One region of the Kitasatospora sp. NPDC004723 genome, then DNA from elsewhere that is predicted to be linked to it. Evidence: riboswitches for the same ligand, from Rfam matches in the RefSeq annotation. Region 1 holds a riboswitch; each other region holds the start of a gene.
The links. A riboswitch is a leader RNA that binds a small molecule or an ion and turns the genes downstream of it on or off. The one in region 1 is predicted to bind cobalamin.

Region 1 (10,017 bases):
CGCCCAGTGCACGGCGAGGGCGGTCTTGCCCGTCCCGGCGCCGCCGGTCACCACGCCGATGCCGGCGGCGACGACCGGGCCGGCCGGGTCGGCGAGGCCGTCCAGGACGGCGAGTTCCGCCCTCCGTCCGACGAAGGTGGCCAGCGCGGGCGGCAGTTGGGCGGGCCTGGGCACCTGCTGCCGGGTCCCGGGCGAGCGCACCGCCGGGGCGGGCCCGCCCTTCAGCAACTCCTGGTGCAGCACCTGGAGTTCCGGTCCGGGATCGAGGCCGAGTTCGTCGGCCAGCTGTCGCGCGAACCGGCGGTAGGCGGCGAGCCCGTCGGCCTGTCGGCCCGCCCGGTGCAGGGCCCGGACGAGCTGTGTCACGAAGCGGTCCCGGAGCGGGTGTTCGGCGACCAGCGCGGTCAGCTCCGGGACGGTCTGCCGGTGCCGGCCGAGTTCGGCCTCCAGGTCCAGGCAGTTCTCCCAGGCGGTGAGCCGCAGTTCGTTCAGTGCCACCGAGCCGGCCGCCAGCAGGCTGCCGGACAGCCCGTCCAGCACCGGGCCGCGCCACAGGCCGAGCGCCGACCGGAACTCCTGGACGGCTGCGGCGGGTTCGCCGCGCTCGGCCAGCCGGCGCGCCACCGACACCCGGTGGGCGAAGGTCAGGGCGTCCACCTGGTGGCCGTCCGGTGCGATCCGGTAGCCGGGGCCGTCGGTGAGCAGCACCGGCGACCCGTCGTGCGCGGCGGCGAGCTTGCGCCGCAGCAGCCCGGCGAGGTTCCGCACCTGGCGGTGGGCCGTGGCCGGCGGTTCGTCGTCCCAGACCGCGTCGACCAGGCGGGCCACCGGGACGACGGCCCCGGCGTTCAGCAGCAGGGTGCCGAGCATCCGCTCCTGCTTGGCGCCCTCCGTCCGGGTCCGCCGACCGTCGTCGGCCCACACTTCCAGTGGCCCCAGGATCTTGAACTCCATGTGTCCCTCCCGTGGTTGGCCGACGTCGAGGCGCCCGGGCACCTTCGAGGCTTGTGACCATTTCATGACGGACTCGTGTCGACTTTGTGCATCCGGTTGGGAGTCTTCTCCCACCGGCCCCGCTGGGCCGGCTCCCCCACACTCAAGGAGCAGTTGGATGAAGCGCATGAAGCAGGCCGCGGCCCTGGCCGTCGCACTCGGCCTGGCCCTCGTACCCCTCTCGGCGAGCACCGCGCAGGCCGCCGGACCGGCCACCCACAAGGGGATGACCTGGCAGGTGCTCGCGACGGGCCCGGACGGGACCGTCCAGGTCGGCGGCCCCCAGCACTCGACGCCGAGCGACCCGTACAACGGCGACACCCTGCCGTCCGTCTCGCTGCCGGTCCTCTGCATCAACGTGGACGACAGCCCGGCGCCGGACGGCATCAGCATCGGCTTCTACAGCGGCTGGTCCGGCGGCACCGTCGCGCTCAGCCAGCCGGTGAAGGGCTCGCGACTGAACAGCCAGGCCGCCGCGAACAGCGTCTGCCAGGCGTCCTTCGGCATCGGCTGGCGCCAGGCCGAGTTCCACGACGGCCGCTACGGCCCGAACCTGGAGTACGTCGGCGGGTGGAGCTTCTGGGCGTACGGCAACATCAGCCCCAACGCCCGCTTCTGGACCGCCATCAACGACCAGCAGGCCAACCCCTGGAACTGACGGCGGCGCGGTGGTGACGGCCGGGCGGGGCGGTGGGCAGTCCGCCCGGCGGTACCGCCTACGGTGCCGGTGCCGGTGCCGGCCCGGAGCCCTCGGGGCACGGCGTGAGGGCTCCCGTACGAGCGGCCCGGTCACCCTCGGGTGGCCGGGCCGTCCGGCGTTCGGGGTTCCTCGGCGGTACGGGAGGCAGGGCGGGGGTCTCGTCGGCCGGCGGGGACTCCGGGGTGAGGGGCGCGTGGCACGGGGCAGGAACTCCTCTGCCGGGAAGGTGTCATGGGTGCGGGGCGGACCCCGTCGCAGGGGCGGCGCCGGGACAGACCCTCCCATCCGGCGGCGACCGGTGACATCCCAGGTTTGCAGGGGGCGCGACGCCTCTTCCCTGTGGTAGGAGGACGACCTGCTGCGGACCGCTCAACGACCAAGCCCCAGGTCAGTGACCTGGGGCCCGCGTGCTGTCCGGGCGCGTGCCGGGTTCCGGGGCGGGACCGGCCGGGTGGGGGCGTCAGGCCGGGGGACGGCCGAGTCCGGCGGTGTACGGGGCCGCGAGGAGCGCGACGAGTTCGCGGCGGCTGCGGACGCCGGTCTTGGTGAAGGCCGACTTCAGGTGGTCCTGGACGGTGGCCGGGCTCAGGAAGAGCCGGTGGGCTATGTCCCTGGTGCTCAGGCCCCGTACTGCCTGGAGCACCACCTCCTGCTCGCGGGGGGAGAACCGGTGTGCCAGCAGGGACAGCGGGATGACGTCGACCGGGCTCGCGGGCTGGGCGACCAGGGCGACGCTGCCCCGCGGGCTCTGGTCGAGCAGCGAGGCGCGGACGGCGAGCCACTGGCCGCTGGGACGGCGCAGCCGGGCCCAGGCGTGGGCGCCCGCGTTCGCGGAGGGCACGTGGGTGCGGGCCCGCTCCGAGAGGTAGACCAGCGCGGTCGGTACTCCGGCGGGGCGGTACTGCGGCTCGGAGAGTTCCTCGAACAGCTGCCGGGCCCCGGAGTCCGCGGAGGTGAGCTGACCGGTGGGGCCGATGACGGCGACCCCGAGCCAGTACGGTCCGTCCTGCGGGTCCGCTCGGACGTCCTGTCCGTCAGGGCCGCCCGCGGCGGGCAGCGCATAGTCGCGAAGGGCGGCGGCCACCGCCCGGGCGGCCCGTTCGGCCAGTCTCTGCTCGCGCGCGCCGAAGGGCGCCGAACCGGCCTCGCGCATCAAGGCGGCGGCTCCCCACCGCCCGCCGCCGACGTCGAAGTTCATCCGCAGCTCGTCGCCCAGTCCGAACTCGGCGAGCAGCTCCCGGTAGCGCACGCTGCGTTCGGGGCGGCCACCGGTGGCGCGGTGGACGGTCTCCACGACGCGGCCGGCGGCCCGGATGTCGACGAACCGGGTGGTGTCGTCGGACCACATCTCCAACCGGATGGCGTGCTCGAAGGCGGTCGGCTGCAGGCCCTCGGCAACGGTGGAGGTCAGGAAGCCGGTGACCGGATCGGCCCCGTGCAGGCAGCCCGCTTCGGATCCGAGAGCGGGCCCGAGGACGGTGAGGAGCTGCCGGAAGAACTGTTCGAGCGGAAGCTTCGCCGCCGCCAGATCGTCGATCTCTCCCATCATGCGGCGTTCCCTGTCGCGGAATGAGGTCATCTCTTTACCATAGGGCCGAAGTTGGCGTACTCCCCACAGTCCTGGGACGTCGCCGGTCGCCACCGACCGAGGAAGTGCGGCAGTCGCGCCAGGTGCCGGCCGGCACCGACCTGACCACGCCTGATACCTTGCAATCGCCATGGTGTTCGGGAAACCGGTCTGAGTCCGGTGCGGCCCTCGCCACTGTTGCCGCGGAGTACCGCGGCCCTCGCTGACCGGCTCTGCCAGCGGTCAGGACCACTGGGCGGGCTGGAAGAGCCGCCCGGGAAGGTCGGCTGCGGTGTGTCGATGCGGAAGCCAGGAGACCGGCCACGGCGCGACATGTTCCACGAGGGTTTTGGAGAACACGTGCCCAGCGCTCTGCCGCGCCCGTTCCGATCCATGCGTTCCGCACGCCCCGCAGGCCCGACGCGTGTCGGCCGGACGGTCGCGGCCGTCCTGTTCACCGGCGTGCTCAGCGCCTGCGCGGGCGCCCCCGCGCCCGTCGCGTCCAGTGCGACGACCGGAAGTGCCGAGCCGGTCAGCGTGGACAACTGCGGGACCACCGTGACGGTCGGCGCTCCGCCCGACCGGCTGGTGACGCTCAACCAGGGTGCCACCGAGGTGGCCCTGGCCCTCGGCCTGCAGTCCCGCATGGCCGGCACCGCCTACCTCGACGACGCCGTCCCGGAGAAGTGGAAGGCGGCCTACGACTCCGTTCCGGTGCTCTCCAAGGGCTATCCGACCAAGGAGAAGCTCCTCGCGGCCCGTCCCGGCTTCCTGTACGCCTCCTACTCCAGCGCGTTCACCGACAAGGTCGCGGGCACCCGGGAGGAGCTGCGCGGCCAGGGCATCCCGTCGTACCTGTCCCCGTTCGGCTGCTCGGACAAGAGCCAGGTGCCGCCGACGACCTGGCAGGCGATGTGGGGCGAACTGAACGACGTCGCCAAGGTCTTCGGCGTCGCGGAGCGGGCCACCGAGATCCAGCGCCAGCAGGAGCAGCAGCTGGCCCGGTTCACGGCGGCGGCCGCGGGCAAGGACCTGAAGATCCTCTGGTTCGACTCCGACACCAAGACGCCCTACGTCGGCGCCGGCCACGGCGGACCTCAGCTCGTGCTCGACGCCGTGGGCGCCCGCAACGTCTTCGGCGACCTGCCCGGCAGCTGGCAGAACGTGAGCTGGGAGAAGGTCGTCGCCGCGGACCCGGACGCCATCGTGCTCGCGGACGCCGACTCGGACACGGCCCAGTCCAAGATCGACTACCTGGAGAACGACCCGGTGCTGAGCAGGCTCACCGCCGTGCAGCGCAAGGCCTTCGTGGTGGTGCCGTTCTCGGAGTCGACCCCCGGCGTGCGGCTCGCCGACGGCGCCGCCCGGGTGTCCGAGGGGCTGGCCGAGCTGCGCCCGGGTTCATGACCACCGCAGCCCGCAGCGCCGTACGGTCCGCCGGTCCGGGCCGCGCGGCGGCGGCCCTGGCCGTCGCCGCGGCCCTGCTGCTGACCACCGTGCTCCTCGGCCTGGCCGTGGGCTCGCACCACGAGCCGGTCCGGACGGTGATCGATGTCGTGGTGCGCCGTCTCGGGCTGGGCGACCCGCAGGTGACGCTGCTCGACGACCAGATCGTCTGGCAGCTGCGGCTGCCCCGGGTCCTGGGAGCGGCCGCCACCGGCGCCGGCCTCGCGGTCTGCGGCGCGGTGTTGCAGACGCTGACCGGCAACGACCTGGCCGATCCCTTCCTGCTCGGGATCTCGGACGGAGCCGCCGCCGGCGCGGTCACCGTGATCGTGCTCGGCGTCGGCGTGTCCGGCGCCGTGGGCACCGGCGCGGTGGCGACGGCGGCCTTCGCCGGTGCCCTGATCGCCGCCGTCGTCGTGCTGGCACTGGCCGGCGCGCGCACCCGGTCGCTGCCGACCACCCGGACCGTGCTCGCCGGCATCGCCGTGGGACAGATGTGCGGGGCCTACACCTCGTTCGTCGTGCTGGTCCTCGGGGACCGCAACGCGGCGCGCGGTGTCATGGAGTGGACGCTGGGCTCGGTCGCCGGCGTGCGGTGGCCCACCGCCGTCTTCCTGACCGCGGTCGCGCTGGCGGGTGTCACGGTCCTGGCCTCCTCGGCCCGCGACCTGGACGCCTTCGCCTTCGGCGAGACCGCCGCCCGCTCCCTCGGCGTCCACGTCGAGCGCACCCGCTGGCTCCTCGTCGCCACCGCCGCGCTGGTGACCGCGTGCCTGGTCGCCAGCACCGGCGTCATCGGCTTCCTCGGCCTGGTCGTACCGCACGTGGTCCGGCTCGTCTGCGGCCCGCGCCACGCCCTCCTGCTGCCCGTGTCGGCGCTGGTGGGCGCTTCCCTCCTGGTGGGCAGCGACATCGTGGCGCGCTCGGTCCTCCCCGACCGGGAGATCCCCGTCGGCGTCATCACGGCCGGGCTCGGAGCGCCCTTCTTCGCCTGGCTGCTGTGGCGCCAGGGGCGGGCCGACGGGAGCGGTCAGTGACGGCGACGCCCGCCGGGCTGCGCGCGGAGGGACTTCGTGTGCGCATCGGCGGAGCCACGCTGCTCGACGAGGTCTCGCTCGCGTTCGCCCCCGGCCGGGTCACCGGTCTGCTCGGACCCAACGGCGCCGGGAAGACCACCTTGCTGCGCGCGGTCTCCGGACTGACCCGGCCGAGCGCGGGACGGGTCCTCCTGGACGGCGAGGACCTCCACGCGCTCACGGCCCGCCGGCGAGCACGCCAGGTGGCCTTCATGGAGCAGCAGGCGGACACCCGGCTGTCGCTGTCGGCCCGTCAGGTCATCGACCTCGGACGCACCCCGCACCGCGGCCGCTGGCCCGTGCCGGCGGACGCCGCCGCCGACGCCCACGAGCGGGCGGTGTTCGCCGGTGCCGTCGCGGCGGCCGATGTCGGCCACCTGCTCGACCGGTCCTGGCCGACATTGTCGGGCGGCGAGCGCCAGCGGGTCCAGCTCGCGCGGGCGCTGGTGCAGGAGCCCGGGGTGCTCCTGCTCGACGAGCCCACCAACCACCTCGACCTGCGCCACCAACTCGCCTTCCTCGGCACCGTGCGCGGGCTGGGCATCACCACGGTGGCCGCGCTGCACGACCTCGAACTCGCCGCCGCCTACTGCGACGAGGTCGCCGTCCTGCTCGACGGCCGGCTGGTCGCCCACGGGCCCGGCTCCGACGTGCTCACCTCGTCGATGATCGCGGACGTCTACGGCGTCGACGCCACCGTGGAACGACACCCCCGGCACGACCGACCGCACATCCGGTGGAACGGACTGCTCCACGAAAGGACAGCACCATGACCTCCCCGGTCCCGGGCGCCCCCGCCCGCCGCAGCGCCGTGCTCCTGGTCGGCATGTCGGCCGGGGAGGCCGTGCGCCGTGACGAACTTCTCCGCACGGCCGCCTCGCACCGGGCCTCGATCGCGTTCCTGCAGCAGGCGGACCCCTCCCTGTCGGCCGAGCTGACCAGGCTGGCCGACGCGGGCGCCGCGACCGTGGTCGTGATCGGCGTCCGCCTCGCGGCGTCCGGCCCCGCCCAGTCCTGGCTGCGGCGGATCGCCGCGTACTGGTGGCGCGAACGCGCGGGCCACCGCCCCGAACTCCTCGTCGCGACCCGCCTCGCCGACTCGCCGGACGCGGTCGCCACCGTGGCCGCGGCGACGAAGGCCATCACCGGCGAGGAGCCCGGCCTCACCTCCGCGGCCTGGGAGGACGTCCCCGGTCACCGGCACCAGGTCCTGGTGTGCCGCGGCCCGCGTTGCACGGCCAAGGGCGCGGAGGAGGGGCTACGCGCCCTGGTACAGAAGCTGACCGAACAGGGCCTCGGCGACGACGACGTGCTCGTCACCCAGACGGGGTGCCAGTTCCCCTGCAACCAGGCCCCCGTCGTCAGCGTCCAGCCGGACGACATCTGGTACGGGAGGATCGACCCGGCCGCCGCCGGCCGCATCGTCACCGAACACCTCGCCGACGGCCGACCGGTGGAGTCCCACCGGCTCCCCCGCCACAAGAGGGAGCAGGCGGACCACCACGGCTGATCGCGATCACCAGGATCGGGGCGAACTCCATGACCGGCTCACCGCGATCCACCCGCGCCGACCTGCGCAGCCAGGCAGACGGCGGCGCGGAGGGGCTCACGCGATCGGGGACCGCCAGTGCGCGGTGGAGCTGACGACGACGATGCCGACGCCGCCGTGCCGCTGACCGGGTTCGCCGGCGAGGCGGGCGATGGCCTCGGCGTCGGTGACGCGCCGGCGGTCGCGGCCGGTGAGCCGGACGAGAACCGCCCCGCTCCACCCGTCCCCGCCGTGCTGCCGAGCACCGGCCGCCGTTACGGGGCGGGCGGTACCCGCGTCCTGCCGATCAGTGACACCGTCCCGTGTCACCGGGCCGCGGATCCGATCGGCCGCTAGCGTCGGCGGCATGAGAATCCTGGTCACCGGCGGCGCCGGCTTCATCGGCGCCGCCGTGGTACGAGCCCTGGTCGCGGCCGGACACCGCGTGCGTGTCCTGGACGCCCTGCTGCCCGCGGTCCATCCGACCGGGAGGGCGCCCGCGCTGCCCGCGGATGCCGACTTCCGGCGCGGTGACGTCCGGGACGCGGCGACCGTCGAGGAGGCGCTCGCCGGGGTGGACGCGGTCTGTCACCAGGCGGCGATGGTCGGCCTGGGACTGGACCTCCAGGACGCACCGCAGTACGTCGGCTGCAACGACCTCGGTACGGCGGTGGTGCTGGCCGCGATGGTGCGGACCGGCGTCCGGCGGCTGGTCCTGGCCGGATCCATGGTGGTCTACGGGGAAGGGCGCTACCACTGTGCGAAGCACGGCGAGGTGGCACCGGGGCCGCGGCGGCCCGCCGATCTGGACGCCGGACGGTTCGAGCCGCCCTGCCCGGTCTGCGGTGCCCCCCTGCGGCCGGGCCTGGTCGCGGAGAGCGCACCGGCCGATCCGCGCAGCGTCTACGCGGTGACCAAGCTCGGGCAGGAACACCTCTGCGCTGCCTGGGCACGTGTCTGCGGAGGAACCCTGCTGACGCTGCGTTACCACAACGTGTACGGCCCCGGGATGCCGCGCGACACCCCGTACGCGGGGGTGGCGTCGCTCTTCCGGTCGGCCCTCGCCCGGGGCGAGGCGCCCCGGGTCTTCGAGGACGGCGGCCAGCGCCGGGACTTCGTCCACGTCGACGACGTCGCCGCCGCGAACCTCGCGGCGCTGGCGGCCGTGGGTGACCGGCCGCCGGGCAGCGTCCGGGCGTACAACGTGGGCAGCGGCGAGGTGCGCACCGTCGGTGAGATGGCGGCCACGCTGGCTTCGGCCTACGGCGGTCCGGCGCCGACGGTGACGGGCGAGTACCGGCTCGGCGACGTGCGGCACGTCACCGCCGACTCGAACCGGCTGCGCGCCGAGCTGGACTGGCTGCCTCGTGTGCCGTTCGACCAGGGCATGGCGGACTTCGCCGCCGCACCGCTGCGGGTCTGAGGCCGGCTCCGGCGGGCGGCAGGGCGTTCCCCGGGCAGCAACCGTCCGTCACGCTGTCCACGCGGTCACGCCCGGGTGGCCACGACGGTGCCCGGGTGGGCCGTCGGCGGGACGTTCGGCTTCCGCGAGGAAGCGGCACCACCATCCCGGGCCGGCACACCCTTAGCGTGGGCGGCGTGACCTCCGTTACCCCTCGTTCATCCGGTGTCGACGTCATCCTGCCCTGCCTCGACGAGGCCGAGGCACTGCCCTGGGTGCTCGGGCGCGTCCCTCCGGGCTGGCGGGCGATCGTCGTGGACAACGGTTCGCAGGACGGCTCGGCCGAAGTCGCCCGATCGCTGGGAGCGACCGTGGTCGAGGAGTTCCGGCGCGGATTCGGCGCCGCCTGTCATGCCGGGCTCCTCGCCGCCACCGCCGAGCTGGTCTGCTTCCTCGACTGCGACGGCTCGCTCGATCCCGCCCAACTGCCCCGGGTCACCACTCCGGTGACCGAGGGCCAGGCAGACCTGGTCCTCGGCCGCCGTCGGCCGGTGACCATGAACGCCTGGCCCGCGCACGCGCGGCTCGCCAACACCGTGCTGGCCCGCCGGCTGCGGGCGCGCACCGGCGCCCCGCTGCACGACCTGGGCCCGATGCGGGCCGCCCGACGGGAACGCCTGCTGGCGCTGGGTCTGGGCGACCGCCGCTCGGGGTACCCGCTGGAGATGGTGCTCGCCGCCTCGGCCGCCGGGATGCGGATCATCGAGACGCCGGTCGACTACCTGCCGCGCGCGGGCCGGTCGAAGGTCACCGGCACGGTGCGCGGCACCAGGCAGGCGGTCCGGGACATGCGGGCCGTGCTGGCCGCCCCGCCGCCCACCCTGCTGGTCATCGCCAAATCGCCCGTACCGGGCCGGGTGAAGACCAGGCTCGTCCCGGCATGCACGCCCCGGCAGGCGGCGGCACTGGCCGAGGCCGCGCTGTCCGACACACTGCACACCCTGTCGACCGTACCGGCCGGGCGGCGCCTGCTGGTCCTGGACGGCGAACCGGGCGGCTGGCTGCCGCCGGGGTGGCACGTGCTTCCGCAGAGCGGCGGCGGGCTGGATGTGCGGCTGGCGGCGGCCTTCGGGCACGCGGCCCGGCTGGCCCCGGACGCGCCCGCGCTGCTGGTGGGCATGGACACTCCGCAGCTGAACGCGGCCACCCTCGCCGAGCCGCTCTCACCGATGGGCCGGGCCGGGGCGGACGCCTGGTTCGGGCCCGCGTCGGACGGCGGTTTCTGGGCTCTCGGCCTGGCCCGGC
Region 2 (10,017 bases), on a different contig from region 1:
AGGCGCCGTAGAAGAACAGACCCTCCACACACGCCGCGAAGCAGATCAGGTTCAGGAGGAACGCGCGGCGGTCCTCCTTGGTCTGCAGCGAGTCGATGTGGTCGACCGCGTTCATGTACTTGAAGCAGAACTGGGCCTTCTGGCGGATGGAGGGGATGTTCTCCACCGCGGCGAAGGCCGCGTTGCGGTCCTCCGGGTCGGGCAGGTAGGTGTCCAGCAGCGTCAGGTAGAACTGGACGTGCACGGCCTCCTCGAACAGCTGCCGGCTCAGGTAGAGCCGGGCCTCCGGGGAGTTGATGTGCTTGTACAGGCTCAGCACCACGTTGTTGGAGACGATCGAGTCCCCGGTGGCGAAGAAGGCGACCAGTCGGCCGATGAGGTGGCGCTCGCCCTCGCTCAGCTTCGCCAGGTCGGCGACGTCCGAGTGGAGGTCCACCTCCTCGACGGTCCAGGTGTTCTTGATCGCGTCGCGGTACCGGTCGTAGAACGACGGGTAGCGCATCGGGCGCAGCGTCAGCTCGAAGCCGGGGTCGAGCAGCATCTTGTCGCGGTCTTCGGAGCTCATTACTGGCAGGCCTCGCAGGACTCGGGGTTCTCCAGGGAGCAGGCCAGCGCGGCCTCCTCCTCCGGGGTGAGGGTCGGCGTGCTCGCCGGGATCGTGTCGGCCGGAACGGGCGCGGCGGCGCGGGCGGTGCCCGAGGCGGCCTGGGCGATCCGGGTGGCCGGGCGCGAACGCAGGTAGTAGGTGGTCTTCAGACCGACCTTCCAGGCGTAGGCGTACATCGAGCTGAGCTTGCCGATGGTCGGCGCGGCCATGAACAGGTTCAGCGACTGGCTCTGGTCGATGTACGGCATGCGGGCCGCGGCCAGGTCGATCAGCGCGCGCTGCGGCAGCTCCCAGGCGGTGCGGTAGAGCGAGCGGACCTCGGCGGGCAGCCAGCCGAGCTCCTGCACCGAGCCGTTGGCGTCGCGCAGCGCGTCGCGGGTCTGCTGGTCCCAGACGCCCAGCTCCTTGAGGTCGCGCACCAGGTAGGGGTTGACCTGGAGGAACTCGCCGCTCAGGGTCTCGCGCTTGAACAGGTTGGACACCTGCGGCTCGATGCACTCGTACACGCCGGCGATGGACGCGATGGTCGCGGTCGGCGCGATGGCGAGCAGCAGCGAGTTGCGCAGGCCGGTCCCGGCGATCCGGGTGCGCAGCGCGGCCCAGCGGTCGGCCCACTCGGGCGCGGCGCTCGGGAAGTGGTCGATGTGCAGCTCGCCGCGGGCGGCGCGGGTCTCGCCGTAGGCCTCGTGGCGGCCCAGCTGCTCGGCCAGGTCGGCGGAGCGCTCGTACGCGGTGAGCATGATGCGCTCGGCGATGAGCGTGGACAGCCGCGCGGCCTCGGCGGAGTCGAAGTCGATCCGCAGCTTGAAGAAGACGTCCTGCAGGCCCATCACGCCGAGGCCCACCGGGCGCCAGCGGGAGTTGGAGGCGCCGGCCTCGGGGGTCGGGTAGAAGTTGATGTCCACCACGCGGTCGAGGAAGGTGACGGCGGTGCGGACGGTGGCGTCCAGGCGGTCCCAGTCCAGCGCGTTCAGCAGGTCGTCGGCCGACGCGCCCTCGGCGACGTGGGCGCCGAGGTTGACCGAGCCGAGGTTGCAGACGGCGGTCTCGGAGTCGTCGGTGACCTCCAGGATCTCGGTGCAGAGGTTGGAGCTGTGCACCGTGCGGCCCGGCAGCGCGGTCTGGTTGGCGGCGCGGTTGGAGGCGTCCTTGAAGGTCATCCAGCCGTTGCCGGTCTGCGCCAGGGTGCGCATCATCCGGGCGTAGAGGGTCTGCGCGGGGATGGTGCGCACGGCCTTGCCGGCCAGCTCGGCCTTGCGGTAGGCCTCGTCGAACTCCTCGCCCCACAGGTCGACCAGCTCGGGGACGTCGGCGGGGGAGAACAGCGACCAGTCGGCGTTGGCGTTGACCCGGCGCATGAACTCGTCCGGGATCCAGTGCGCCAGGTTGAGGTTGTGGGTGCGGCGCGCCTCCTCACCGGTGTTGTCGCGCAGCTCCAGGAACTCCTCGATGTCCGCGTGCCAGGTCTCCAGGTAGACGCAGGCCGCGCCCTTGCGGCGGCCGCCCTGGTTGACGGCGGCGACCGAGGAGTCCAGGGTGCGCAGGAAGGGCACGATGCCGTTGGACTTGCCGTTGGTGCCGCGGATCAGCGAGCCGCGGGAGCGGATCCGGGAGTAGGACAGGCCGATGCCGCCGGCGTGCTTGGACAGCCGGGCGATCTGCGCGTAGCGCGAGTAGATCGAGTCCAGGTTGTCCAGCGGGGAGTCCAGCAGGTAGCAGCTGGACATCTGCGGGTGCCGGGTGCCGGAGTTGAAGAGGGTCGGCGAGGAGGTCAGGTACTCCAGCCGGCTCATCAGGCGGTAGAGCTCGGCGACCTCGGCGACCGACTGCTCGCTGTCGCCGACCGCCAGGCCACAGGCGACGCGGAGCAGGAAGTACTGCGGGGTCTCGACGACCTTGCGGGTGATCGGGTGGCGCAGCAGGTAGCGGGACTGCACGGTGCGCAGGCCGAAGTACTCGAAGCGGTCGTCGCCCCGGGGGTCGACCAGGGCGTCCAGGGCGGCGGTGTGCTTGGCGACGAAGTCGGCGGTGGTGTCGCCGATCAGGCCCTCGGCGTGGCCGACCGCGATCGAGGTGGAGAACGAGACCACGCCCTGGCTCGCCGCCTCGTCCACGATCTCCAGCGCGAGCAGCCGGGCCGCGAGCTTGGAGTACTGGGGGTCCTCGGCGATCATCGACGCGGCGGCGTCGACGGCCAGCCCGCGCAGCTCGGCGAAGTCCGATCCGGCGTGGCGGCCGCGCAGCGCGGCGGCGGCGACATGGCCGGGGTCGACCTGGGGGAGGTCGGTGCTGCGGTCGGTCAGGAGGCGCAGGAGCGCACCGCCGGGGTCGGAGACCGTCGGGTCGGCGGGGGCGGAGCTGGAACCCTGGGCGGGCAGGGTGGCTGAGGCAGCGGTGGTCAAGGCGCTCTCTCCTGGCGGCGGTCGGCGGCGGTGCATCGGGTACCGGGCCGTTCGGGGCAGGGGAACTCGCCACACGGGCCCGAAGGCGCCGCGCGTGCCGTCCCCGGCCCGCCCGCGAGGCCCGGAAGGTGGTGCTGGTGCCATGGCCCCTGCGGGGAGGCTTCGGCACGCCGTCGGCAGGTACTCGGACTCGCGGCGTGCCTGGGGAGGCGGCCGCACACCGCTGCGGGGCAGTCCCGGATTCGCACCGGGTTCCCCTGCGTCGACAGCAGGGACGAGCATACATCTAGTGGTGCTCGCTCGATGCGACACCACATCTTGTGCAGCGTGGCGTGTTGCTCCCATGACCGGTGGTACCGGGACGGTCCCGTGGGCGCCTGCGCGGGGCCGTGTTCTGAAACGGATTGGTCACCGATCGGCCTCTCGTCCGGTGCATGCCCTACGATCTCGGCACATGAGCGAGGGAACGGGCGCTCCGGGGGACTGGGCCGGTAGGGCCGTGCCGCCGGAGCAGGGTCAGCAGCCTGGTGCGCCGGGGCAGGTGCCGCAGCATGGGCAGCCGCCGGTGGCGCCGCCCGGTGGTTTCGGGCCGCCCCCGACGCCGTACGCGCAGCCGGGAGGGGTGCCGCCGCAGGCTCCTCCGCCGGCGGTGCCGCACCTGCCGTCCGGCACGGTGCCGTACCCGCAGCCGGGGCCGGTGCCCGCGCCCCAGCCAGGGCCGCCGCCCGTGTCGCAGCCGCCGCAGCCGCAGCCGGTGGCCGGTGGGCCGACCCCGTTCGCCCCGCAGTGGCCCCAGCAGGGGGCCCAGCCGCCCGCGCCCGCGCCGTCCGCGACCGAGCCGGACTGGAACGCGATGGCGGACCGGCACGCCTCCGAGTCCCGCCGCCGCAAGCGGCGGTGGATCGGCGCCGTGGTGGCGGCCGCCGTCCTGGTCGGCGGGGTCGTCGGGGCCGCGGTGTGGATCAACGGCCGCGACAAGGGCGTCGACCCCAAGCCGATCGTGAGCGCGTCCACCACGGCCGGCAGCCCGTCCGCCACGGCCACCCCCACCGAGCAGGCGCTGGCGGTGATCTCCGACGCCGCCACCGACAGGCTGCCGGTCGACGCCGCGACGCTGTTCCCGGACCAGACCCGGACCGTCGACGGCAAGGTGTGGACCCGCCAGGTGACCGGCGCGACCGCCCCCTGCTCCAAGGCGACCACCGGCGGGCTCGGCCTCGCGCTCGGCGACGACACCTGCCGCTCGCTGGTCCGCGCGACGTACGTGAACGGCGAGAGCGCCGTCACGGTCGGCGTCGCGGTCTTCGACAACAAGGCGGGCGCGGACCGGGCGCTCGGCCGGCACGCGGGCCTGATCCAGGGCCTGTCCGGCACCGGGGTCGCGATGTTCTGCGTGACCGACAAGTCGGGCTGCGCCGAGACGCACGCGGCGATCGGCCGCTTCGGCTACTTCACGGTGGCCGGCTCGCTGAAGCAGGGCGAGGACCAGAGCGACCAGCTCGCGGCGGCCGCCGCCGTCTCGCTGGCGGGGCGTACGAAGGACGTGCTGCTGGCCCGGGGTTCGCGCGCGGGCTGACCGTCGGTCAGGGGGCGGCGGCCCAGGGGTGGTCGGTCGGGGGACGGCCGAGGCGGTCGGATAGGATGACCGCCCTCGGGGGAGGGATGTGGCCCCCCGTGGCCGCCCGGACGGGGAATCAGCGAGCAGGAGGTACCGCGCGGTGAGCGCTGCCGCCAATGCGACCACCAGACGGCGCAGAGCGGCGGGCCGCAGGCGCGGAACGGGCGAGCCCGTTCCGGACATGCTGCTGCCGGCGCCGCCCACTTCGCAGGAGAAGTACAGCTACACCATCCGCCACCAGTGGGTGCTGACCCTCTGTTCGATGGTGAGCTTCGGCTGCCTGGTGCTCAGTCAGGCCGAGCTGTACCTGTTGGGGTCGTGGTTCTGGCTCTGTGTGCCGTTCCTGCTCTTCACGGTCGTCTACTACGTGGTGTCGCTGCGCGTGAACAGCTTCACGCCCAACTTCGACATCAGGGAGCACCGCCGGCTGGTGCGGCAGTGGGACCCCGCCGAGTACCCGACGGTGGACGTCTTCCTGCCGGTCTGCGGCGAGCCGATCGAGGTGCTGCACAACACCTGGACGTACGTGCGCAAGCTGGCCGAGCACTACCCGGGCCTGGTCATGCCGTACGTGCTGGACGACGCGGCGAGCCCGGAGGTCGAGGCGATGGCCGCCGACTTCGGGTTCCGGTACGGGGTGCGGGAGAACCGCGGCTGGTTCAAGAAGGCCGGCAACCTGCACTACGGGTTCGGCCGCTCGGACGGCGAGTTCATCCTCATCCTGGACGCCGACTTCGCGCCCCGGCACGACCTCCTGCACGAGGTGCTGCCGTACCTGCGGCGGGACCCGAAGCTGGGCATCGTCCAGTCGCCGCAGTTCTTCCGGGTGCTGGACTCGCAGAACTGGATCGAGCGCGGGGCCGGCGCCATCCAGGAGCTGTTCTACCGCTCGGTCCAGGTCGCCCGGCAGCGCAACGACGGCGCGATCTGCGTCGGCAGCTGCGCCGTCTACCGGCGGGCCGCGCTGGTGGAGAACGGCGGCACCACGCTGATCGCCCACTCCGAGGACGTGCACACCGGCTTCGACCTGCGGGCCCTCGGCTGGGACCTGCAGTACATCCCGGTGGCCCTGTCCACCGGCGTCTGCCCGGACAACGCCGCGGCGTTCCAGAACCAGCAGTACCGCTGGTGCATGGGCTCGATGTCGCTGATGACCAGCCGCAAGTTCTGGCAGACCAGGCTCGACTTCACCACCCGGCTCTGCTACGTCTCCGGGTTCCTCTACTACATCCACACCGCGCTGCTGACCTTCGCGCTGCCGATGCTGCCGATCATGCTGCTGCTCTGGCGGCCGGACCTGCTGCAGGTCCAGCACCTGGTCCTGGTCATCCCGAGCCTGGTGTACGCGACCCTGATCTTCCCGCTCTGGCACCGGGCGCCGTACCGGCTGGAGGCCTGGGCGGGCCGGATGATGTACGGCTGGGCGCACTTCTTCGCGGTCTGGGACCTGATCCGCGGGCGCCAGCGCGGCTGGCAGCCGACCGGCTCCGGCAAGGCCAGGAACCGGCAGCGGCGGTTCTGGGCCGGCATCGTGGTCTGGGGCGGGGGCACCGCGCTGATCTGGGTGGTCGCGGCGGTCTACCGGATGTTCACGCTGTACCCGCTGGACTTCGCCCTGGTGCTCTCCTCGGGACTGTTCTACGCGGTGACGGTCGGCCGCATCCTCATCCAGCCCCGATCCCAGGACGCCGTGGCATGAGCCTCCCCACCAGCACCGCCGGCGCCGGCCGCCGGGCGAGTGCCGCACTGTTCCGCGCCCTCGCGGCGGCCCTGCTGGTGCTGCCGCTGGCCGCCTGCGACCTGCTCGCCGAGAAGCCGCTGGGCCCCGCGGCGGCGGCCGGCGCCGCCGCCGCGCCCTCCGCGGGGAGCACGGCCGCCGGCAGCCCGTCCGCGGGCAGCACGGCCGGCACCGCCCCGGCCACGCCGACCAGGACCGCCACCGCCGACGCCAAGCTGCCCTACGACGTCCGCCCGCTGCTCAAGCCGGCGAACAAGTACCTGGGCGTGGCCGTCGACGGCGCCCCGCAGTCGATGGCCGGCGTCGACGAGTTCGCCGGCCGGATCGGCAAGCGGCCCAACATCGTCGAGTACTACTCGGGCTGGGGCGACGAGTACGACGTCAACGGCGTCACCAACGCCTGGCAGGGCGGCGCGCTGCCGTTCATCGCCTGGGAGCCCTACAAGACGCCGCTGGCCGACATCGCGGCCGGCAAGCACGACGACTACGTCAAGCGCTACGCGGCGGCCGTGCGCAACACCAATGTGCCGGTCGCGATCAGCTTCGCCCACGAGTTCAACGGCACCTGGTACGACTGGGGCACCAAGACCACCACGGCGGCCGACTTCGTCGCCGCCTACCAGCACCTGCACGACGTCTTCACCCAGCTCGGCGTCGGCCAGGTGATCTGGGTCTGGAGCCCGAACAGCATCAACCCGGTGCCGACGGTGGCGCTCAAGCCGTACTACCCCGGTGACACCTACGTGGACTGGGTGGGCATCGTCGCCTACTACACCCACCTCGAGGCCGGCACCTTCGACACCCTCTACACGCCCACCCTCACCCAGATCCGCACCTTCACCAACAAGCCGTGGATCATCGCCGAGACGGGCTCCGAGCCGGGCACCCGCAAGGTGTCCGACATCTACAACCTCGCCGCGAACGTGATCAAGCGTCCCGACTGCCTGGGCTTCATCTGGTTCAACCTCAACAAGGAGGTCGACTGGCGGATCGAGGGCGACCCGCAGTCCCAGAACGCCTTCAAGCAGGCGGTGTCCGACGGCCGCTACAGCTTCGATGTGAAGAGCCCCTGATGACGTCCATCCCCACACCCCGCAACCGCATCGCCGAGGACGCGCCGGTCCGGGTACCCGACACCGGCGGTTCGTGGTTCGAGAGCCGCCGGCCGTCGCCGCCGGTCCCGCACCACGGGGAACGGCCCGAGGAGGGCGGGCGGTTCACCGAGGACCCGGCCGGGGACGGCCCGGCCGAGGGCGACCCGATCGACGAGGACCCGCCGGAGGACGATCCGGCCGAGGACGACCGGCCCGACGCCGACGCCCTCGCCGAGGAGGACCCGTCCGAGGGCGAGCGCCCCGAGGGCCCCGGCTACACCCTGCCGCCGGTCCCCGAGGCCAGCTGGACGCTCGACCCGGGCCGCCGCCGCTCGTGGATCAGCCGCGCGCTGCTGCTGGGCATCCTGCTGATCCAGACCGCGATGTCCGTCCGGCTGTCGAACACCGCGTTCCAGGACGAGGCGCTCTACATGTACGCCGGCCACGCGCAGCTCTCGCACTGGCTCTACGGCACCCCCGTCCCGAAGGACTACAACACCTACTTCTCCGGCGCGCCGACCCTGTACCCGATCGCGGCCGCGGTGCTGGAGAACCACTTCGGCATGCTCGGCGTGCGGCTGTTCAGCCTGGCCTGCATGCTGGGCTCGACCGCCGTGCTCTACGGCTTCACCCGGCGCCTGTTCAACGAGCGGGTGGCGCTCGGCGCCGCGGCGATGTTCGCGGTGACCCAGTCCACCGTGGTGCTCGGCTTCTTCGCCACCTACGACGCCCCGGCGGTGCTGCTGCTCGCCCTGGCGATCTGGCTGGTGGTGCGCACCGACCGGGCGCCCGCGGCGGCCGTCCTGCTCGCCGCCCCGTTCGCGGTGCTGGCGGTCGGGCTGAAGTACGCCTCGGCGCTCTACCTGCCCAGCCTGGTGCTGCTGGCGGTGCTGACCGGGCGGCGGGACCGCAACCGCCAGCCGCTGCTGCGCGGACTGCTGCTCGCGGGCGGTGCGGGCGGCCTGCTCTGGCTGGGGATGACCTTCACCGACGTCCTCAAGGGTGTTCGGGCGACCACCACCCAGCGCGCCCACGGCACCGAGCCGTGGACCGAACTGGCTCGCCAGTGCGTGGAGTTCGGCGGCCTGATGTTCGTCACCGCGGTCGGCGGCGCGGTCGCGTACGCGCTGCGCGGGCGGATGAACGAGTCGCCGCTGGTGCGCACCATGACCGGGCCCGGCCGCCGCCGCCGGATCCTGCTCGGCCTGCTGCTCACCGGCACCGCGCTGCTCGCCCCCGCCTACCAGATGCACCTCAACACCTCGGTGGCGCTGTACAAGCACCTCGGCTTCGGCCTGCTGTTCGCCGCCCCGATGGCCGGCATCGGCCTGGCCCGGCTGGTCGGCCCGCACTTCCGCCACCCGCAACTGGGCATCCTGCTCTGGGTGGTGACGCTGGCGCTCGGACTCACCCAGTCGACCTGGCGGTTCGACACCTGGCCCGACTCCACCCGGATGACCGAGGTGGTCCGCCAGCACGTGACCAGCACCGGCCGCTACCTGGCCTCGGCCGACAACGTCCCGGTCTACTACACCCGCGACCTGACGCTGCAGAGCCAGTGGACCTCCACCTACGGCATCGGGTACGTCGACCGGGCGGGCGCGCTGCACACCGGCGACGACGGCTACCGGACCGCCATCGCGGACGGCTGGTTCGACCTGGTGGTGCTCGACGGCGTCGCCACCCCGGACACCGACCGGGTGGTGGCGGAGGCGATCGGGCAGAGCCCGCACTACCGGCTGCTCGGGCGCATTCCCTTCACACACGTCGGTGGAACCGGGTACTACCGGATCTGGGTCAAACAGTAGCGATGACCACCCCGATCAGGGCGACGGCCGCGGCGGCGAACCAGCCGCCGGCGCCGAGCCACCCGCCGAAGCCCCCGTTCCCGCCCGCGCCGGCCGCACCGCCCGCCCCGGCGGTGCCGCCGCCGGACGCCGACGAGCGGGTCCCGCAGTGGCGGGCCGCGCTCGGCGTCGCCCTGCCGCCGGCGCTGCTCGCGCTGGCGCTCTGCCTCTACGGCAGCGGGGACCGCCAGCTCTGGCGCGACGAGCACGCCTCCTGGTGGGCGGCCGGCCTGTCCTGGTCCGACCTCGGCGCGCTGCTCGGGAACATGGACCTGGTGCTGGCGCCCTACTACGTGCTGCTCCACCTGTGGACCGCGGTGGCGGGCGACTCCGAGGCCGCGCTGCGGCTGCCCTCGGCGCTCGCCATGACCGCCGCCGCCGGCTGCCTGGCGCTGCTCGGCCGGCGCCTGCTCTCCCCGCGGGCCGGACTGCTCGGCGGCCTGGTGTTCGCGCTCTGCCCCGCGGTCACCTGGTACGGCCAGGACGCCCGGCCGTACGCCTTCGCGGTGCTGGCGGCCGTCGGCAGCACCCTGGTGCTCACCCGGCTGGTCCAGGCCCGTCCGGGGCCGCTGCCGGCCGCGCCGCGCACCGCCCTGCTCGGCTGGGCGGGCTACGGGCTCACCGTGGTCGCGATGGGGCTGACCCACCTGGTGACGCTGATGGTGCTGCCCGCCCACCTGCTGCTGGTGGCCCGGGAGTTCCGCCGCACAC
Region 3 (10,017 bases), on a different contig from region 1:
CTGATCACCGGGGTCGCGGTGCTGCTGGCGCTCTGCTCGGTCGCCGTCCCGACCGTCAACGACCTCATCGCGGCGGCCGTCAACGCGATCGGCATCATCGTCGCCCTGTACTACGCGCTCACCGCCGTCGCGGCCGCCGTCCGCTTCCGCCACCTGCTGCGCACCGACCTGCTGGAGGGCCTGCGGGCGGTCGTCGGCCCGCTGCTCGGCGCGGCGACGCTGCTCGTCGTCGGCGGCTATCTGGCCTGGACCTTCTACGACTCCACCGACCATTTCGAACTCTCCGCCGACAACGGCTGGTTCGAGCTCTCGGTGGTGGTACTGATGATCGTCAGCGGCCTGCCCGCGGCGGCCTGGGCCCGCTGGCGGCGGCGCTCGCCGTACTTCCTCGGCGGCACCCGCTGACCTCGTACCACCTGAACCGCCTCGCACCACCCCGCAGGACTCCGTACCACCGCGCACGACCCCGCACGACCCCGTACCACCCGAGAACGGAGCACCACCCATGACCAAGGCCGATCTGGTCTTCACCCGCGGCCCCGTGCACACCGGCGACGCCGCCCGGACCCGGGCGACCAGCCTGGCCGTGACCGGTGGACGGATCACCGCCGTGGGCCACGATGAGGTCCGCGAGCTGATCGGTCCCGGGACCGAAGTCGTCGACCTCGCCGGAAAGCTGCTGCTTCCCGGCTTCCAGGACGCGCACGTCCACGCGGTCTTCGGCGGCGCCGAGCTGGCCGCCTGCGACCTCACCGGCACGGTCGGCGTCACCGACTACCTGACGCGGATCCGCGACTACGCCGAGGCCCACCCCGAGCAGGAGTGGATCACCGGCAGCGGCTGGTCGATGGAGAGCTTCGACGGCGGCCTGCCGTCCCGCCAACTGCTCGACAGCGTCGTCGCGGACCGCCCGGTCTACCTGACCAACCGCGACCACCACGGCGCCTGGGCCAACACCCGGGCCCTGGAGCTGGCCGGCCTGGACCGCGACACCCCCGACCCGGCCGACGGACGGATCGAGCGGGAGCCCGACGGCACCCCGAGCGGCACCCTCCAGGAAGGCGCCACCGCCCTGGTGGCCCGGCTGCTGCCGCCGGCCACCGCCGCCGACCGGCTGGACGGGCTGCTGCGCGCGCAGCGGCTGCTGCACTCGCTCGGCGTCACCGGCTGGCAGGACGCCCTGCTCGGGGAGTTCAACGGCCAGCCCGACCCGTCCGACGCCTACCTGGCCGCCGCGCGCTCGGGCGCGCTGACCGCCCGGGTGACCGGAGCGCTCTGGTGGGACCGCGACCGGGGCGCCGAGCAGATCCCCGAACTCGTCGAGCGGCGCGCCGCGTTGGCGCACGGACGGTTCCGGGCCGGCTCGGTGAAGATCATGCAGGACGGCATCGCGGAGAACTTCACCGCCGCCATGACCAGCCCCTACCTCGACGGCTGCGGCTGCGCGACCGCCAACTCCGGCCTCAGCTTCGTCGATCCGCTCGCCCTGCGCGGGTACGTCACCGACCTGGACGCACTGGACTTCCAGGTGCACTTCCACGCGCTGGGCGACCGGGCGGTGCGCGAGGCGCTGGACGCGGTCGAGGCCGCCCGCACCGCCAACGGCCGGCGCGGCACCCGGCACCACCTGGCGCACCTCCAGGTGGTCCACCCGGACGACGTGCCGCGTTTCGCCCGGCTCGGCGCCGTCGCCAACATCCAGCCGCTGTGGGCGGCGCACGAGCCGCAGATGGACGAGCTGACCATCCCCTTCCTCGGCCCGGAGCGCGCCGCGTGGCAGTACCCGTTCGGCGCGCTCCAGCGGGCGGGCGCCACCCTGGCGGCGGGCAGCGACTGGCCGGTGAGCAGCCCGGACCCGCTGGCCGGACTGCACGTGGCCGTCAACCGGAGGGAGCCGGACGCCACCGACGACCGGGTGTTCCTGCCCGAGCAGCGGCTCGACCTCGCCTCCGCGATCGCCGCCTACACGGCCGGCTCCGCGCATGTGAACGGCGTCGACGACGCGGGGGTGCTCGCCCCGGGCCGGTGGGCCGACCTGGTCGTGCTGGACCGCGACATCCTCACCGGCCCGGCCGACGGGATCGCCGGGGCCCGGGTCCTGCGGACCTACGTCGGCGGCGAGTTGGTCCACGCGGCCGACTGACCCGGCCCGGCCGCCCGGCGCCCGAGCGTCAGCCGTCCGTATCCCCCGCCCGCCCGGCCGGCGGTCGCGCTCAGCGCGCCGCCAGCCGGGCCTCGACGGCGTCCAGCAGCAGGTCCAGTGCGAACGGGTAGCCGCTGCGCCGCATGTCGGCGGCGAGCAGGTGCGCGGTGGCGGCGATGTGCGGGTTGGCCGCGGGGTCGACCCGCGCGTACGAGGCCTGCCAGACCCTCAGGTCCGCCGTCTGCGCGGCGGCGGGCAGGGCGAGCGCGGCGGCGTCCAGCGCGGCGAAGCCGAGGCTCTGGTCGACGAACGCGTGGTAGATCCGCACGGCCTCCGGGTCGGGGAATCCCGCGGTGCGCAGCACGCCGAGGATCGCCTCGACGGCGGCGATCTCGTGGGTGCGCCCGGTGGTGCGGTGGGCGGCGAGCAGGGCGGCCTGCGGGTGGGCCTGGTAGCTGGCGTGGATGCGCAGACCGATCGCCCGCAGGTCCGCCCGCCAGTCCCCGGTGGCCCGCCAGCCCTCCTGGGCGCGGCCGATCAGCTCGTCCGCGACGGCGAGCAGCAGGTCGTCCGCGCTGTGGAAGTAGCGGTAGACGGCGCTGGGATCGGCCCCCAGCGCGGTGCCGAGCCGGCGTACGGTCAGCGCCTCCGCTCCGTGCTGCCCGATCAGCCGCAGGGCCGTGCCGACGATCAGCTCGTGGGAGAGCACCACCCCCTGCTTGGTGGGCCGTCGGCGCCGCCGCTGGGGTTCGGGCACTACGCGTTCGCTCATCCCGGCAGGCTACGACAACGTGCTTGACGTAGCACAGGGGCGCGACGGTACCGCTGGACGGACGTTCGGGGATATCCGGGTGACGGGGCGGCCACCCAGCCTCTAGGCTGGCCGGGCAGCTGGTTCGTCCTGTCCGCCAGACAGGACGTCGTAAGAGGGAACCCGGTGACGCCTTTCGACTGGCCAGTCCGGGACTGCCCCGCAGCGGTGAGTGGGAACGAACGCCGTCATACGCACTGGACCCGGGACGGGTCTGGGAAGCGACGGCCAGTAGGTGTCCGCCCTCGACGAGGGCGGGCGTGCCCGCGAGTCCGAAGACCTGCCCGCTGCCCGTGCGCGACCGATCGCGCGCGGCCATCCCGGTGACCTCGTGGGCGGGTCGGCGTGCAGACCAGGCGGAGCCGTGCGCAGGCGCGGGTGCCCGTCCGGTCCGTCACCCCTTCGTGCCCCCGTGTCGTCGCCGGGTCCAGGAGACAGGCTCGCGAAGGAGAGTCCCTTGACCACGAAGTCCGCGGCCGCGGCGACCACGGCCACCGTCCACGGCTACCCCAGGCAGGGCCGTAACCGGGAACTCAAGAAGGCGATCGAGGGCTACTGGAAGGGCACGGTCACCGCCGACGCCCTCCACACCGCCGCCGCCGGACTGCGCCGGGAGAGCTGGCGCAGGCTCGCCGAGGCCGGCGTCCACGAGGTCCCCACCGGCGACTTCTCGCTCTACGACCACGTGCTCGACACCACCGTCGCCGTCGGCGCGATCCCCGCCCGCCACCGGGCCGCCGTCGAGGCCGACCCGCTCGACGGCTACTTCGCCATGGCGCGCGGCACCCAGGAGGCCGCGCCGCTGGAGATGACCAAGTGGTTCGACACCAACTACCACTACCTGGTGCCCGAACTCGGCCCCGGCACCGCCTTCACCGCGAACTCCGGCAAGCCGGTCGCCGAACTGGCCGAGGCCCTGGCGGCCGGCCACCGGGCCCGCCCGGTGCTGGTCGGCCCGGTCAGCTACCTGCTGCTGGCCAAGCCCGCCCCCGGCGTGGCCGGGGACTTCCAGCCGCTCACCCTGCTGGACCGGCTGCTCCCGGTCTACGCCGAGCTGCTGGCGGACCTGTTCGCGGCCGGCGCCGAGTGGGTCCAGCTCGACGAGCCGGCGCTCGTCCAGGACCGCACCCCGGCCGAGCTGAACGCCGCCGCCCGGGCCTACCGCGACCTCGGCGCCCTCACCGACCGGCCCAAGCTGCTGGTCGCGAGCTACTTCGACCGCCTGGGCGAGGCCCTGCCGGTGCTCGCCAAGGCCCCCGTCGAGGGCCTGGCCCTGGACTTCACCGGACCGGCCGCCGCCAACCTGCACGAGCTCGCGGCCGTCGGCGGACTGCCCGGCAAGCGCCTGGTCGCCGGTGTCGTCGACGGCCGCAACATCTGGATCAACGACCTGGAGCGGTCGCTGGCCACCCTGGCCACCCTGCTCGGCCTGGCCGGCCACGTGGACGTGGCGCCGTCCTGCTCCCTGCTGCACGTGCCGATCGACGCGACCGCCGAGCGCGACCTCGACCCGCAGATCGCCCGCTGGCTCGCCTTCGCCCGGCAGAAGGCCGAGGAGGTCGCCCTGCTCGCCCGCGGCCTGCGCGAGGGCACCGGCGCGATCACCGCCGAACTCGCGGCCAACCGCGCCGACCTGGCCTCCCGCGCCACCTCACCGATCACCCGCGACCCCGCCGTGCGCGCCCGCACCGCCGCCGTCACCGGGGCCGACGCCCGCCGCACCCAGGCCTACCCGCGGCGCGCCGAGGCCCAGCACGCCCGCCTCGGCCTGCCGCTGCTGCCGACCACCACCATCGGCTCCTTCCCGCAGACCGCCGAGCTGCGGGCCGCCCGCGCCGACCTCACCGCCGGGCGGATCGAGGCCGCCGCCTACCGCGAGCGCATCGAGGCCGAGGTCCGCGAGGTGATCGCCTACCAGGAGAAGGCGGGCCTGGACGTCCTCGTGCACGGCGAGCCCGAACGCAACGACATGGTCCAGTACTTCGCCGAACAGCTCACCGGCTACCTCGCCACCCGGCACGGCTGGGTGCAGTCCTACGGCACCCGCTACGTGCGGCCCCCGGTCCTCGCCGGCGACATCTCCCGCCCGCACCCGATGACCGTCGACTGGTACCGCTACGCCCAGGACCTCACCGACCGCCCGGTCAAGGGCATGCTCACCGGCCCGGTCACCATGCTCGCCTGGTCCTTCGTCCGCGACGACCAGCCGCTCGCCGACACCGCCCGCCAGGTGGCGCTGGCCCTGCGCGACGAGGTGACCGACCTGGAGGCCGCCGGCGCCGCCGTCGTCCAGGTCGACGAACCCGCGCTGCGCGAGACCCTGCCGCTGCGCACCGCCGACCGCCCGGCCTACCTGGAGTGGGCCACCGAGGCCTTCCGGCTCGCCACCTCGGGCGTGCGCGCCGACACCCAGATCCACACCCACATGTGCTACGCCGAGTTCGGCGCGATCATGACCGCGATCGACGACCTCGACGCCGACGTCATCTCCCTGGAGGCCACCCGCTCCCACATGGAGGTGGCCGGCGAACTGGCCGCCGCCGGCTACCCGCGCGAGGTCGGCCCCGGCGTCTGGGACATCCACTCCCCGCGCGTGCCGAGCACGGAGGAGGCCGAGCGGCTGCTGCGCGCCGGGCTGGCGGCGATCCCCGCCGAACGGCTCTGGGTCAACCCCGACTGCGGCCTGAAGACCCGCGGCTGGACCGAGGCCCGCGCCTCCCTGGAGAGCCTGGTCACCGCGGCCCGCCGCCTGCGCGAGGAACTCGCCGGCTGACGCACAGCCGGGAGGGCGGGCGCCCGGTGTGCCCGCCCTCCCGGCCGTCGTGGTCCGGGTCGCCCGTACCGGTGCCGATGACGTCGAGGTGCGCTCGGGGGTGCTGCTGCCGCCCGTCAGGCGCCCGGCGGCAGGGTGGCGTCGAGGACGGCCGTGTCGAAGGCCGTGTAGTCGGCGTAGCCGAGGAGTTCGTAGAGCCGGGAGCGGGTCTGCATCCGGGGGAGCAGGGCGGCCTGGGTGCCGTCGGCGGCGAGGGTGCGCAGTCCGTCCTCCATGGCGCCCATGGCCAGGCGCAGCAGGGTGACGGGGTAGAGCGCGATGTCGTAGCCGAGGTCCTGCAGGGTGCGGGCGTCCAGCAGCGGGCCCTTGCCGAACTCGGTCATGTTGGCGAGCAGCGGGACGTCCACGGCCTTGCGGAACGCCTCGAACTCGGCCTCACCGGCGAGGGCTTCGGGGAAGACCGCGTCGGCCCCGGCGTCCACGTAGGCCTTGGCCCGGTCGATCGCCGCGGCCAGGCCCTCGACCGCGCGGGCGTCGGTGCGGGCCATCAGCAGGAAGCCGGGGTCGCGCCGGGCGTCGACGGCGGCCCGCAGCCGGCGGGCCATCTCCTCGCGCGGTACGACCGTCTTGCCGTCGAGGTGGCCGCAGCGCTTGGGGGCGACCTGGTCCTCCAGGTGCAGCCCGGCCAGGCCCGCGTCCTCCATCAGCTGGACGGTGCGGGCGGCGTTCAGCGGTCCGCCGAAGCCGGTGTCGGCGTCGACGAGCACGGGCAGGTCGGTGACCCGGGTGGTCTGCTGGGCGCGGGCGGCGACCTCGGTGGCGGTGGTCAGGCCGATGTCGGGCAGGCCGAGGTCGGCGGCGAGCACGGCGCCGGAGAGGTAGGCGGCCTCGAAGCCGAGGTCCTGGACCAGCCGGGCGGTGAGCGGGTTGAGCGCGCCCGGCACGGTCAGCAGCCGTCCGGTGGAGAGCCGTTCACGCAGGGCGCGGCGGCGCTGGGCGGGCGTGGTGCGGGTGTGCAGCATCAGAACAGGCCCTTCGGCAGGGTCTCGTCGTACTCGCGCACGGCCGGGGTGTCGACGGCGGGGAACAGCTCGTCGAGGTCGGTGGCACGCAGTTCGGCGAGGTTGTCGGCGGCGTCCAGGAAGCGGCCCTGGGCAGCGGGGGTGACGAGGCCCTCGGTGAGGGTGCGGAACTTGCGCCCGTAGGCGGGCCGGTCGAAGGGGCGGGCGCCGGCCGGGTGGGCGTCGGCGACCGCGAGCTCCTCCTCGATCACGGTGCCGTCCTCCAGGGTGACGACCGCCCGGCCGCCGAAGGCCCGCCGCTCCGGGTCGGGGTCGTGGTAGCGGCGGGTCCACTCCGGGTCCTCGACGGTGCTGATCCTCCGCCAGAGCGCCACGGTCTCGGGGCGGGTGGCCCGTTCCGGGGCGTAGGAGCGCTCGTGGTGCCAGGTGCCGTCCTCCAGGGCGACGGCGAGGACGTACGGGGCGGAGTGGTCGAGGGTCTCCCGGCCGGCCTTCGGGTCGTACTTCTGCGGGTCGCCCGAGCCGGAGCCGATGACGTGGTGGGTGTGGTGGCTGGTGTGCAGCACGATCGAGCGCACGGCGGTCGGCGGCCCGATCCGCTCGCGCAGCCGCCGGGCCAGGTCGATGACCGCCTGGGCCTGGTACTCGGCGGCGTGCTCCTTGGTGTAGGTGTCCAGGATCGCCCGGCGAGGCTCGCCGTCCTCCGGCAGCGGGACCCGGTAGTCCGACCGCGGGCCGTCCAGCATCCAGGCCAGGAAGCCGTCCTCGCCCTCGTAGATCGGGGAGGGGGACTTCTCGCCGCGCATCGCCCGGTCCACCGCCTCGATCGCCGCCTTGCCGGCGAAGGCCGGGGCGAACGCCTTCCAGCTGGAGATCCCGCCCTTGCGGGACTGCCGGGTGGCGGTGGTGGTGTGCACCGTCTGCTGGACGGCCTGGTACACCGTCTCCGTCGGCAGCCGCAGCAGCGCGCCGATGCCGCAGGCGGTGGCCGCGCCCAGATGGGCGACGTGGTCGATCCGGTGGGTGTGCAGGGACATACTCTTCACCAGGGCGACGTGCACCTCGTAGGCGGCGACGACGGCGCGCAGCAGGTCGGCGCCGGTGCGGCCGGTGTGCTGGGCGGCGGCCAGCAGCGGCGGGATGTTGTCGCCGGGGTGGGCGTAGTCGGCGGCGAGGTAGGTGTCGTGGAAGTCCAGCTCGCGCACCGCCGTGCCGTTGGCCCAGGCCGCCCACTCGGGGGAGACCCGGGTGAGGCTGCCGAACACCCGGGCGCCGGGCGCGGCGTGGTGGGCCTGCGCGTGCGCCTGGGCGCGGGCGACCGCGACCGGCCGGTGCAGCAGCGCGGCGACGGCCACCGCGGCGTTGTCGATCACCCGGTTGACGGCCATCCCGGCGCTGTCGGGCTCCAGTTCCTCGGTGGCGGTGGCCACGGCGGCGAGCCGCCAGGCGAGCTGCTCCTCGCGCGGCAGGCGGTCGGCACTGGGGTGGACGCGGACGCGGTACTCGATCACGGGGCTCCTCGTGGGGGGCTTCGGCGGAACGGTCGCAACCGCCGTCGCGCGCGTGGCGACGACGCGTCACGCGCGCAGCGGCGACTGCACAACGGCGACTGCACGGCGACTGCACGACGAGCCTTCCCGACGACGGCGCCCGTGGCGAGCAGGCCACACCCGTCGTCCGGGCGGGTAGCCTGCCCGGGTGGTCCATGGATTCGGGGTGACGGAGTTCCAGCTGGTGCTGCTGCGGCGGATGGCGGACTTCCGGCCGGAGCTGGTCGAGGACGCCGTGCGCCGGCTGGGGGCGAGCCGGGCCGGGATGCGCGAGGCGAACAAGCGGTGGCAGGCGATGCAACGCGCGCCGGGGTTCCCGTCCGGCGCGCGGCGCTATGCGGCCGTGCTCGGCCCGCCGGAGGCGGAGCAGGCGCGGCGGATCGGGGACCTCGCCTGCACCGCGCGGCAGTGGGCGCTGCCGCTCTGGCCCGGGCTGCGCTTCGAGGTGCTGGTCGGCCCGGGCGGGGCGGAGCTCAACGCCTGGCTGGTGCGGGCGCCCGGCACCCCGGCGCCGGTGCCGCGCACGCTCGAGGAGCTGACGCCGTGGAGCTGCGTGGTGGCCGACGTCGGCGCCGCCTTCCCGCCCGCCGTGCCGCGGGAGGGCAGCGCGCCGACCAGGTTCCGGCTGGACTTCACCGCCCCGGACGCCGGGGGCCGACCCCGGGCCTGCACGGCGGACTTCACCTGGGGGCTGCTCCAGGAGGTGCGCCCCGCCTGAGCGGGCGGGCGTCCCAGGGGGGTGTCTCAGCGGGTGTCTCAGCGGCGGTGCACCGTGCGTCCGCCGACCACGGTGCGTTCCGGCAGCAGCGCGCGCAGCTCGTCGACCGGGCAGCTCAGCGGGTCGGCGGGCCACAGCGTCAGATCGGCGAGCGCGCCCGGGCGCAGCGAGCCGCGCTCGGCGCTCTCGCCGGTCAGCCGGGCCGCGGCCACGGTGTGCAGGGCGATCGCCTCGGCGCGCTCGATCGCGTGCTCGGCGCCGAGCACCCCGGCGACCGTGGCGCGGGTGGTCATGCCCCACACCGAGAGCATCGCGCCGTACGGGCCGACCGGGAAGTCCGAGCCGGCGGAGAGCTGCGCCCCCTCGTCGAGCCACTCGCGCAGCGGGAACAGCGCGCCGGTGCGTTCCTCGCCCCAGGCGCGCCGCTGGGCGGGCGCGCCGTCGTGCAGCAGCGGGTGCTGGACGGTCACCGGGATGCCGAGCGTGATCGCCCGGGCCCGCTGATCCGCCCGGGCGAGGCCGCCGTGCTCGACGACCAGCGTGCCGGGCGGCAGGCCGGGGCAGCGGGCGAGCACGTCCTCGTAGACGTCCAGCAGGGTGCGCAGCCCGCGGTCGCCCCAGGCGTGCACGCCGACCCGCAGGCCGCGTCCGACGACCCGCTCGACGGCGTCGGCCAGCTCCTTCGGCTCCCAGAGCAGCCGTCCGTGGTAACAGGGCCGCCCCTGGTAGGGCTCCTCCAGCGCGCCCGCCTCGAAGCCGCCGTCGATGCCGAACTTGACGCCCCAGACGGAGAGCCGGTCGTCCTCGTGGCCGGCGGCGCGCCAGGCGAGGACCCGGTCCAGCAGCGCGTCCACCTGCTCCGGCGTGCGGAGGGCGAAGCCGGAGACCAGGGCCCGGACCCGGACGGCGAGCGCGCCCTCGTCGCGGGCGGCCCGCAGCACCTCGAGGTCCTCGACCGGGACCAGGCAGTCGCGGACGGTGCCGATCCCGGTGGCGGCGT

Region 2: linked by a shared signal. The riboswitch ahead of ABZW10_RS14030 (ribonucleoside-diphosphate reductase subunit alpha) and the one ahead of ABZW10_RS07285 (ABC transporter substrate-binding protein) in region 1 are both predicted to bind cobalamin.
Region 3: linked by a shared signal. The riboswitch ahead of metE (5-methyltetrahydropteroyltriglutamate--homocysteine S-methyltransferase) and the one ahead of ABZW10_RS07285 (ABC transporter substrate-binding protein) in region 1 are both predicted to bind cobalamin.

The regions. Positions count from the first base shown of each region.
Region 1 is NZ_JBEXJT010000004.1:165,773-175,789, forward strand. Features, by position in the region: gene ABZW10_RS07270 (BTAD domain-containing putative transcriptional regulator) at 1-954, opposite strand, end outside; gene ABZW10_RS07275 (hypothetical protein) at 1,112-1,651, shown strand; gene ABZW10_RS07280 (helix-turn-helix transcriptional regulator) at 2,154-3,272, opposite strand; cobalamin riboswitch at 3,396-3,601, shown strand; gene ABZW10_RS07285 (ABC transporter substrate-binding protein) at 3,654-4,667, shown strand; gene ABZW10_RS07290 (iron chelate uptake ABC transporter family permease subunit) at 4,664-5,743, shown strand; gene ABZW10_RS07295 (ABC transporter ATP-binding protein) at 5,740-6,555, shown strand; gene ABZW10_RS07300 ((2Fe-2S) ferredoxin domain-containing protein) at 6,552-7,292, shown strand; gene ABZW10_RS07305 (hypothetical protein) at 7,389-7,640, opposite strand; gene ABZW10_RS07310 (NAD-dependent epimerase/dehydratase family protein) at 7,678-8,733, shown strand; partial or broken gene ABZW10_RS07315 (glycosyltransferase family 2 protein) at 8,910-9,587, shown strand; gene ABZW10_RS07320 (DUF2064 domain-containing protein) at 9,561-10,017, shown strand, end outside.
Region 2 is NZ_JBEXJT010000010.1:112,756-122,772, forward strand. Features, by position in the region: gene ABZW10_RS14025 (ribonucleotide-diphosphate reductase subunit beta) at 1-565, opposite strand, end outside; gene ABZW10_RS14030 (ribonucleoside-diphosphate reductase subunit alpha) at 565-2,985, opposite strand; cobalamin riboswitch at 3,167-3,308, opposite strand; gene ABZW10_RS14035 (hypothetical protein) at 3,737-4,585, shown strand; gene ABZW10_RS14040 (cellulose synthase catalytic subunit) at 4,809-6,326, shown strand; gene ABZW10_RS14045 (glycosyl hydrolase) at 6,323-7,438, shown strand; gene ABZW10_RS14050 (glycosyltransferase family 39 protein) at 7,438-9,267, shown strand; gene ABZW10_RS14055 (glycosyltransferase family 39 protein) at 9,270-10,017, shown strand, end outside.
Region 3 is NZ_JBEXJT010000019.1:50,012-60,028, reverse strand. Features, by position in the region: gene ABZW10_RS19965 (APC family permease) at 1-405, shown strand, start outside; gene ABZW10_RS19960 (amidohydrolase) at 506-2,143, shown strand; gene ABZW10_RS19955 (TetR/AcrR family transcriptional regulator) at 2,214-2,915, opposite strand; cobalamin riboswitch at 3,019-3,257, shown strand; gene metE (5-methyltetrahydropteroyltriglutamate--homocysteine S-methyltransferase) at 3,412-5,727, shown strand; gene prpB (methylisocitrate lyase) at 5,844-6,749, opposite strand; gene ABZW10_RS19940 (MmgE/PrpD family protein) at 6,749-8,260, opposite strand; gene ABZW10_RS19935 (hypothetical protein) at 8,499-9,017, shown strand; gene ABZW10_RS19930 (amidohydrolase) at 9,056-10,017, opposite strand, start outside.